2 linked regions of the Longimicrobium terrae genome follow. The protein of the gene in region 2 binds, or shares a complex with, the protein of the main gene of each other region. Links are inferred from orthologs where the notes say so. Each region holds a gene or a part of one and is shown on either strand. Other genes may lie near its edges.

What was found.
Region 1: the proteins of HNQ61_RS05650 (region 2) and smc are in contact, whole or in part, in a crystal structure (PDB 3ZGX), measured with the Bacillus subtilis proteins. The link is inferred for Longimicrobium terrae from one-to-one orthologs.

What each region holds. Positions count from the first base shown.
Region 1 is NZ_JACHIA010000004.1:4,740-9,191, reverse strand. What follows is about bases 208-4,356. They hold smc (chromosome segregation protein SMC), read right to left. Parts: upstream 3,957-4,356; coding sequence 408-3,956; downstream 208-407. Other genes in these bases: HNQ61_RS08855 (SPOR domain-containing protein), read right to left, coding at 3,953-4,356. Also shown: aroF (3-deoxy-7-phosphoheptulonate synthase), read right to left, coding at 1-167; more of HNQ61_RS08855, read right to left, coding at 4,357-4,452. UniProt on the Bacillus subtilis protein: Required for chromosome condensation and partitioning.
Region 2 is NZ_JACHIA010000002.1:540,379-543,647, forward strand. Bases 198-3,163 are described here. They hold HNQ61_RS05650 (segregation and condensation protein A), read left to right. Parts: upstream 198-1,290; coding sequence 1,291-2,037; downstream 2,038-3,163. Other genes in these bases: rpsT (30S ribosomal protein S20), read right to left, coding at 198-439; HNQ61_RS05645 (site-2 protease family protein), read left to right, coding at 596-1,294; scpB (SMC-Scp complex subunit ScpB), read left to right, coding at 2,034-2,603; HNQ61_RS05660 (pseudouridine synthase), read left to right, coding at 2,581-3,163. Outside these bases: more of rpsT, read right to left, coding at 185-197; more of HNQ61_RS05660, read left to right, coding at 3,164-3,269. UniProt on the Bacillus subtilis protein: Participates in chromosomal partition during cell division. May act via the formation of a condensin-like complex containing Smc and ScpB that pull DNA away from mid-cell into both cell halves.

The sequences.
Region 1 (4,452 bases), on a different replicon or contig from region 2:
AGCGCCTCGATCCGGTCGGCGTTCACCTTGCCATCGTTGCCGATCAGGCCGATGGCGGTGCGCATCTTTCCGGGGATGGGGCGCGCCTCGTATCCGAGTTCGTTTATCGTGCGGACGACGGCGTCGATCTCGGCCGCCGTCGCATCATGTCTCATGACCACCAGCATGGGTCTGGATTCCTTCTGGGGAGAGCGGAGCTGCGGGGATGAATCTACCAATCCGGGGCCACAGAGTCTAGCAACGTGGGGGCACAAGCACAAGCTTAATGCGGTAGGTGGCGGCAAAGGAACGGCGGAGAGGACGGAAGCGACAGAAGCAAGTGCTCAGGATCAAGCACGACGTCCGCAAAGACGCTCCGCGCATGATCGTGTGCCACTCAGGCTGGATGCGCACCGGGCACTGCTCTTTTATGCGACCCTCTCGCCGAACGGCCACGCACCCTCCAGTTCCACGCCCACGATGGTCGACACGCCGGGCTCCTCCATCGTCACGCCGTAGATCCAGTCCGCCGCTTCCATCGTGCGGGGATTGTGGGTGATGACGATGAACTGCGTCTGCGCCTTGAAGTCGTTCAGCAGCTGGATGAAGCGGCCCACGTTGCTCTCGTCCAGCGGCGCGTCCACCTCGTCGAACAGGCAGAACGGCGACGGCTTGACCAGGTAGATGGCGAAGAGGAGCGACAGCGCCGTCAGCGTGCGCTCCCCGCCGGAGAGCAGGTGGATGCGCTGCGTCTTCTTGCCGCGCGGCGAGGCGTGGATCTCGATGGGCGACTCCAGCGGATCGTCCGGATCGGCCAGCCACACGTCTGCCTCGCCGCCCTGAAAGAGCGACTGAAAGGTGCGGTGAAAGTTCTCGCGCACGACGTTGAAGGTGCCCATGAACACCTCCTTTGCCGTGCGGTTGATCTGCCGGATGGCACTGGAAAGGTCGTCTCGCGCGCGGGTGAGGTCGCTCTGCTGCTCCAGCAGGAACTTCAGCCGCCGGTCCTCTTCCTCGTGCTCCTGCACGGCGAGCATGTTGATGGGGCCCAGCGCGTCCACCGCCTGCGCCACCTCGCGCACCTCCGCGCGCCACGCGTCCGGCGTGCCCTCCTCCACCGGCGCGGCCTGGGTCAGCAGCACCTCCCACGGGCGGCCCCACTCCGCCTCCACCCGCTCGCTCGCGCGGACGCGGCGGCTTTCCTGCTCCGCGCGCTCCAGTTCCAGACGGTGCCGCTCTTCCGCCGCTTCGGTCTCGCGCCGGCGGGAAACGCGCGCCCGCTCCTCCGCCCGCGACACCTCCACGTCCAGCTCGCCCAAGCGCGTGTCGAGGTTGGCCAGGGCGGCGGCTTCGCGGTCGCGGTCCGCGAACAGTCCCTGGACTTCGCCGCCCGCGCGGTCGCGGACGCCGGACAATCCCTCCAGCGAGCGGCGCAGTTCCTCCGCCTCCGCCTCCAGCGTGCGCCCGCGGCCCCGCGCACCCGCCGCGCCCTGCGTGGCCGCTCCGAGCGCGCGGTCCAGTTCCTTGAGCTCGCCCTCCGCGCGGGCGGCGGCGACTCGCAGCTCGCTTTCCTCGTCGCGCGCGGCTTCCCACGCGGTGTCCAGTTCGGTGAGGGCGGAACTCGTGGCCAGCGCGGCGGCGGCGACATCGGACCACGTACGCTGCAGCTCCGCCAGGCGCGCGTCCAGCGCGGCGATGCGCTCCGCCGTCTCCCGCGCCAGCTTGTTCGCGTTCCCCAGCGCGACGCCCACCTCTTCCCGCTCGCGGCGGATGCGGCCCTGCTGGTGGCCGTGCGCCGCCGCGTCCGCATCCATCTGCCGCAGTTCGCCTTCCATCCGCCGGACGTACTCCTCCGCCTCGCGCGCCTGCTCTTCTGAGATCGCGGCCTGCTCCGCGGCGGCGGCACGGTCCGCGGCCAGGCGGTCGTGATCGGCCCGCGCCTCCTCCACCTCCGCCCGCAGCCGGGCCAGCGCCTCGCGCCGGGCCAGGATGCCTTCGCCGGAAACGGGCTCGCCCAGGCGAATGACGCCGCGCGGATCCACCGTGTCGCCAAGCCCGTCCACGCGCGAGCCGTCCGGATACGCCTGAAGCGGATCTTCTCCCGCGACCAGCGTCAGGCCGGCGAGGAAGGTGTCGACCCACGCCGCCGCCTCGCCGTGCCCCGCCACGCCCAGCCGCGCGGAGTGGATCGCACCGACGGCCTCGCGCACGCCGGGCGCGTCCAGCGGAAGGAGGAGGAGCGTGCCGCCGCCGTCCCACTCGTCGCGGAACCAGCGGCGCACGCGGCGCGCGGCGGCCAGGTCGCGCACGACCAGCGCCTGCAGCAGCGCGCCCAGGAACGACTCCACCGCGCCGGAAACCGCCGCGTCCTCCGTGGTCGCGCGCACGAAGTCGGCGAGCGGGGCTAGGACGCCGGGAAAGCGTTCGGTCTGACCCATGATGGCGCTCACCGCGGGGCTGAAGCCCTCGTAGCTGCGCTCCAGCGCCTCGCGCGCGGACACCTGCGCGGACAGGCGCGACAGGCGGTCATCCGCCGCGCGCAGGGCGTCGCGGACGGAGGCCTCGCGCCCGCGCAGGACGCGGACTTCTTCGCGCGCGTGCTCCGCCGCGTCGAGCGCCGCGTTCAGCCGGTCGCGCAGCACCTCGCTCTGCCCGGACCACAGCTCCGTCTGCGCCTCCAGCTCCCGCAGGCTGGCGGCAATCTGCGCCTCCTGCGCGGTCAGTCGCGCAATCCGCTCCGCCGCCTCCGTCTGCCGCCGGTCCGCCGCGGCGCGCTCGCCCTCCGCCGAGGCGGTCTCGCGGGCGAGGTCGCGGGCCCGGGCGGCGGCCTCCTCGCTGGCTCTCCGGTGAGAAGCCAGTGTCGCGCGCACGGCCTCGTTCTCCTCCCGCCGCGCCTCCAGCCGCTCGCGGACACCCTCCAGCCGCGCCGCGCCGCGGGCGCGCTCCCCTTCCAGCCGTGTGGCGTCCGCCGCCATCCGCTCCGCGCGCTCGGACAGTTCGCCGCGCTCGCGGACGAGTTGGGCGATGCGCAGCTCCGCGTGCGACCGGCGCTCGTCCGCGAGGAGAATCTCGCGTTCGCGCGTGTCGAGCCGGCGCCGCACCTCATCCAGCCGCGCGGCCACCTCGCCGCGGCGCCGGGTGAGCTCCGCCGCCTCGATGCGCCGCTCGGCGACGATGGCCTCCGCCGTGGTACGCTCCGTTCCCGCCTCGCGCCCCGCCTGCTCCAGCGCGACCAGCCGGGCCGTGGCCGCGGCGATGGAGCGGTCGAGCGCATCCACCTCCGCCCGCGCGATGGCCATCTCCAGATCCAGACGCCGTGCCTGCAGCTCCAGGTGCCGCTGCGCCTTGCGCCGCTGGCGGGAAAGGGCGCGCACCTTGGATTCCACCTCGCCGACGAGGTCGCTCAGCCGCGACAGATCCACCTCCGCCGCCTCCAGCCGCCGCTGCGCCGCCTTGCGCCGGTCCTTGTACCGCCCGATCCCCGCCGCTTCCTCGAACATCGCGCGCCGCTCGTCCGGCCGCTCGCTGAGAATGGCGTCGATCATCCCGCTTTCGATGATGGAATAGGCGTTGGAGCCCAGCCCCGTATCGCGCAGCAGGTCGTGGATGTCGCGCAGCCGGCAGCTCTGGCGGTTGAGGTAGTACTCGCTGCCGCCCTCGCGAAACACCTTGCGGGCGATCTCGATTTCCGTCTGGGGAATGGCGACGGACCCGTCCTCATTGCTGAAGACGAGCGAGACTTCGGCGTAGTTGAGGGGGCGGCGCTTGAAGGAGCCCTGGAAGATGACCTCTTCCATCTTGCCGGAGCGGAGCGCTCCCGCGCGCGTTTCGCCCAGCACCCAGCGGACGCCGTCGGCGGTGTTGGATTTTCCGCAGCCGTTGGAGCCCACGATGGCGGTAACGCCGTCGCGCAGTTCCAGAACCGTCTTGTCAGCGAAGGACTTGAAGCCGTGGAGCTGGAGGGAGCGGAGCTTCATTTGGGGGCGGCGGGGGGCCTGCCCGTGCGCTGCACCACCCTGGCGGGGATGCGCGCCTGCTGCAGCATGGTGCCCATGGCCTTGGCGGCCGCGGTGTCACGGTAGGCGCCGGCGTAGACCGTCCACCGCTCCGTGCCGTCGGAGAACGGAACGGGCGTCACGTAGGACGGAATCCCCTTCTGCGCCAGCTCCGCGACACGCGCGCGCGCCTGCGGTGCGTCGGCGAAGTCGCCGACGGCGTAGGTGACCGGACGCGACTGGATTAGGTCGTACGGGCCGCTCACGTCCTCGGGGTCCACCAGCTTGGCGGCCAGTAGCCGGTCGCGCAGCGCCCGAACCTGTGTGGTGTCGCCCGCCATTCCCGCCATCACCCGCCAGTACGTGAGGCCCTGGAGCGCTTCGGGAAAGACAAAGAACTGGACTTCGGGAAAGCGTCGTGCGCCCTCCGCGGCGGTGGCTTCGGCGGCCTCGGGCGTCTGGTGGTTCTGGACGAAGA
Region 2 (3,269 bases):
CCCTTCTTTTATCCTTTCTCTGCTTCTCTGCTGCTCTGCGTGAGACCTGCTGTTGCTGTTCGTCCGTGCCCTCCGTGCATCCTCCGTGACCTCCGTGTGAAACGGCAGTTCAGAGAGGTGGATACACGAAAATGCCCGCCGCACTCGAAAGCGCGGCGGGCATGATCAACAACCCCGAGACAGATCAGCCGAGAGCGGCGATCTTGACGGTCAGGCGGCTCTTGGCGCGCGCGGCCTTGTTCGGGTGGATGATGCGCTTGCGGGCGGCGCGATCCAGCAGCGAAGCGGCCTCGCGGAACGCAGGAGTCGCATCGGCGGCAGTGGTGGCGGCGCGCACCTTCTTGAGCGCGGTGCGCAGACGCGAACGGAACTGACGATTGCGCTCGGCGCGGACCTCGTTGGTCCGCATCCGCTTCTCGGCGGACTTGACGTTCGGCAAGGTTTCTCTCTCCAACTGAATCGGGGCCGCCCGGCACCGATGTTCGTTCCGGGACACAAAACAGGAAGCCGAATATTATCCGGTGGTCCGGGGATTGTCAACCCCGGGCGCACGCGCGTTTTGACATCCCCGTGAACCCTGTATTAGCTTGGCGGGATGGAATCATTCGATCTGCAAGCCGTCGTACTGGCGCTGCCCATTCTGCTGCTGTCTCTGACGGCGCACGAGTTCGGGCACGCGTGGGTCGCCCTCAAGCAGGGTGACGACACGGCATACATGCTGGGCCGGGTCACCATGAACCCGGCCGCCCACGTGGACTGGATCGGCACCATCCTCTTCCCGGCGATCGCCATTGGAAGCGGAATGCCGCTGCTGGGCTGGGCCAAGCCGGTGCCCACCAATCCCCGCAAGTTCCGCGACTACCGCCGGGGCGACATCCTGGTGAGCCTCGCCGGGGTGGCCGCCAACGCCGTCCTGGCCATCGTATTCGCCCTGGCGCTCTGGATTCTCAGCGCCGCGACGCGGTCGTCCGGCGCCGCGGTCCCCGACATGGCGGTGACCGCCGGACGGATGTTCTTTTACGGCATCTTCGCCAACGTCGGCCTCATCATCTTCAACCTGCTCCCCATTCCGCCGCTGGACGGATCGCGGGTGCTGTACCACTACCTGCCCGCGCGCGCCGCGGCCGAGTACCGCAAGCTGTACCAGTACGGCTTCATCATCCTGTGGATCCTGGTGCTGACCCGCGCCCTGCGGTTCATGGGCCCGGTCATCTGGGAGCCCACCCGGCTGCTGCTGCTGCCCGCCGCGGGAGCCAACATCGGCCTGATCCAGTCCGTCCTGCAGAGCCTTTGACCGACACGGCGGCGGTCCCCGATCCGTTCTCGGTGGATCTGGAGCGGTTTCACGGGCCGCTGGACCTGCTGCTGCACCTGATCCGCAACCAGGACGTCGACATCTTCGACATCCCCATTTCGCGGATCACCGAGCAGTTTCTGGCGGCCATCCGCAACGTGGACCGGCTGGAGCTGGAAAGGGCGGGGGAGTTTCTGGAACTGGCGGCCACGCTGGTGCGCATCAAGGCCCAGATGCTCTTTCCCCGCCGCGGCGACGACGAAGAGGCCGAGGACCCTCGTGCGGACCTGGTGCGCCGCCTGCTGGAGTACGAGCACTTTCGCGACGCCGCCCGGGTGATGGAGCGCGCTGAGCGCGAGCGGGCGCGCATGTACGGCCGCGGCTTCGTGGAGGCGCGCCCGGCGCCGCGCCTGGCGGACCTGCCGCTGCATACGGAGTGGGACGAGGTGTGGACGGCCATCCGCCTGCTGGGCGAACGGCTGAACGCGCCCGAGACGATTCACCACGTGCGCGGGCGCGAGGTGAAGATGGAAGACAAGATGCACGAGATCCTGGCGATGCTGGACCGCTCGCGCCGGGTGGAGTTCGCGGAGGTGGTGGCGCCGTGGGGCACGCGCATCCACGCCGTCGCCTCTCTCCTGGCCTGCCTGGAGCTGGCCAAGCGCAGCGTGGTGGAGGTGCGGCAGACGGCGCCCTTCGCGGCGCTGTGGATCTACCGCGCCAAGGCGGAGTCGCAGCCGTGATCCGCGCCAGCCGTGTGATCGAGGCGCTCCTCTTCGCCAGCGAATCCCCGCTCGCGCCCGCCGACCTGGCCCGCGCGGACGAGGAGCTGGACGAGGAGGGCGTGGAGGCCGCCATCGCCGAACTGCGCGCGGAGTACGACCGCGAGGGGCGCGCGTTCACCGTGTTCGAGGTGGGCGGCGGGTATCAGCTGCTGACGCGGCCGGAGTTTGCGCCCGTGCTGGAGCGCTTTGACAGCGTGCCCACGGCGCAGCGGCTGAGCGGGCCGGCGCTGGAAACGCTCGCCATTCTGGCCTACCGCCAGCCCGTGGGGCGCGCGGAGGTGGAGGAAATCCGCGGCGTGGGCGCGGGCGGCGTCCTCAAGACGCTGCAGGAACGGGGTTTGATCGAGGTCGTGGGCCGCGGCGAGGGGCTGGGACGCCCCCTGCTGTACGGCACGACACAATTTTTTCTGGAGCATTTCGGCTTCCGGAGCCTGGCGGACCTTCCGCGCTCCGAGGAGCTGCCCGTGGTGCTTGCGCGCCGCGAACCTATCGAGGATTCAAATGAAGCAGCCGGGATTCGTTAAGCGCGGGGAACCGCTTCGGCTTCAGACTTTTCTGGCCCGCTCGGGCGTGGCGTCGCGCCGCGCGGCCGAGGAGATGGTGGACCACGGCCGCGTGCGGGTGAACGGCAAGACCGTCACCGTGCAGGGAATGCGGATCACCGCCGGAGTGGACAAGGTGGACGTGGACGGGGTGGAGGTAAAGGTGGCGCCCACCACGTGGGTGGCGCTGCACAAGCCCACGGGATACGTCACCACGCGCACCGATCCGTACGACCGCCGCACCGTCTACGATCTGCTGCCGGAAAAGTACCACGGCCTCTTTCACGTGGGCCGGCTGGACCGCGACAGCGAAGGGCTGCTGCTGCTGACCAACGACGGCGACCTGGCCAACCGCTTTCTGCACCCGCGCTACGGCATCACCAAGGAGTACGACGTGATCGCGACGGGAAAGCCGTCCGATGCGACGCTGCGCCAGCTGGTGGAGGGCGTGGAGCTGGATGACGGGTCCATGGCGACGGCGGAGTCCGCGCGGCTCATCGGGCCGGCGGGCAACGGGCTGTCGCGGCTGAAGCTGGTGCTCAAGGAAGGCAAGAAGCGCGAGGTCCGGCGGATGCTGGAGGTCGTCGGGCACCCGGTCAAGCGCCTGGTGCGCCGCCGCTTCGGGCCCATCGAGCTCGGCGAACTGCC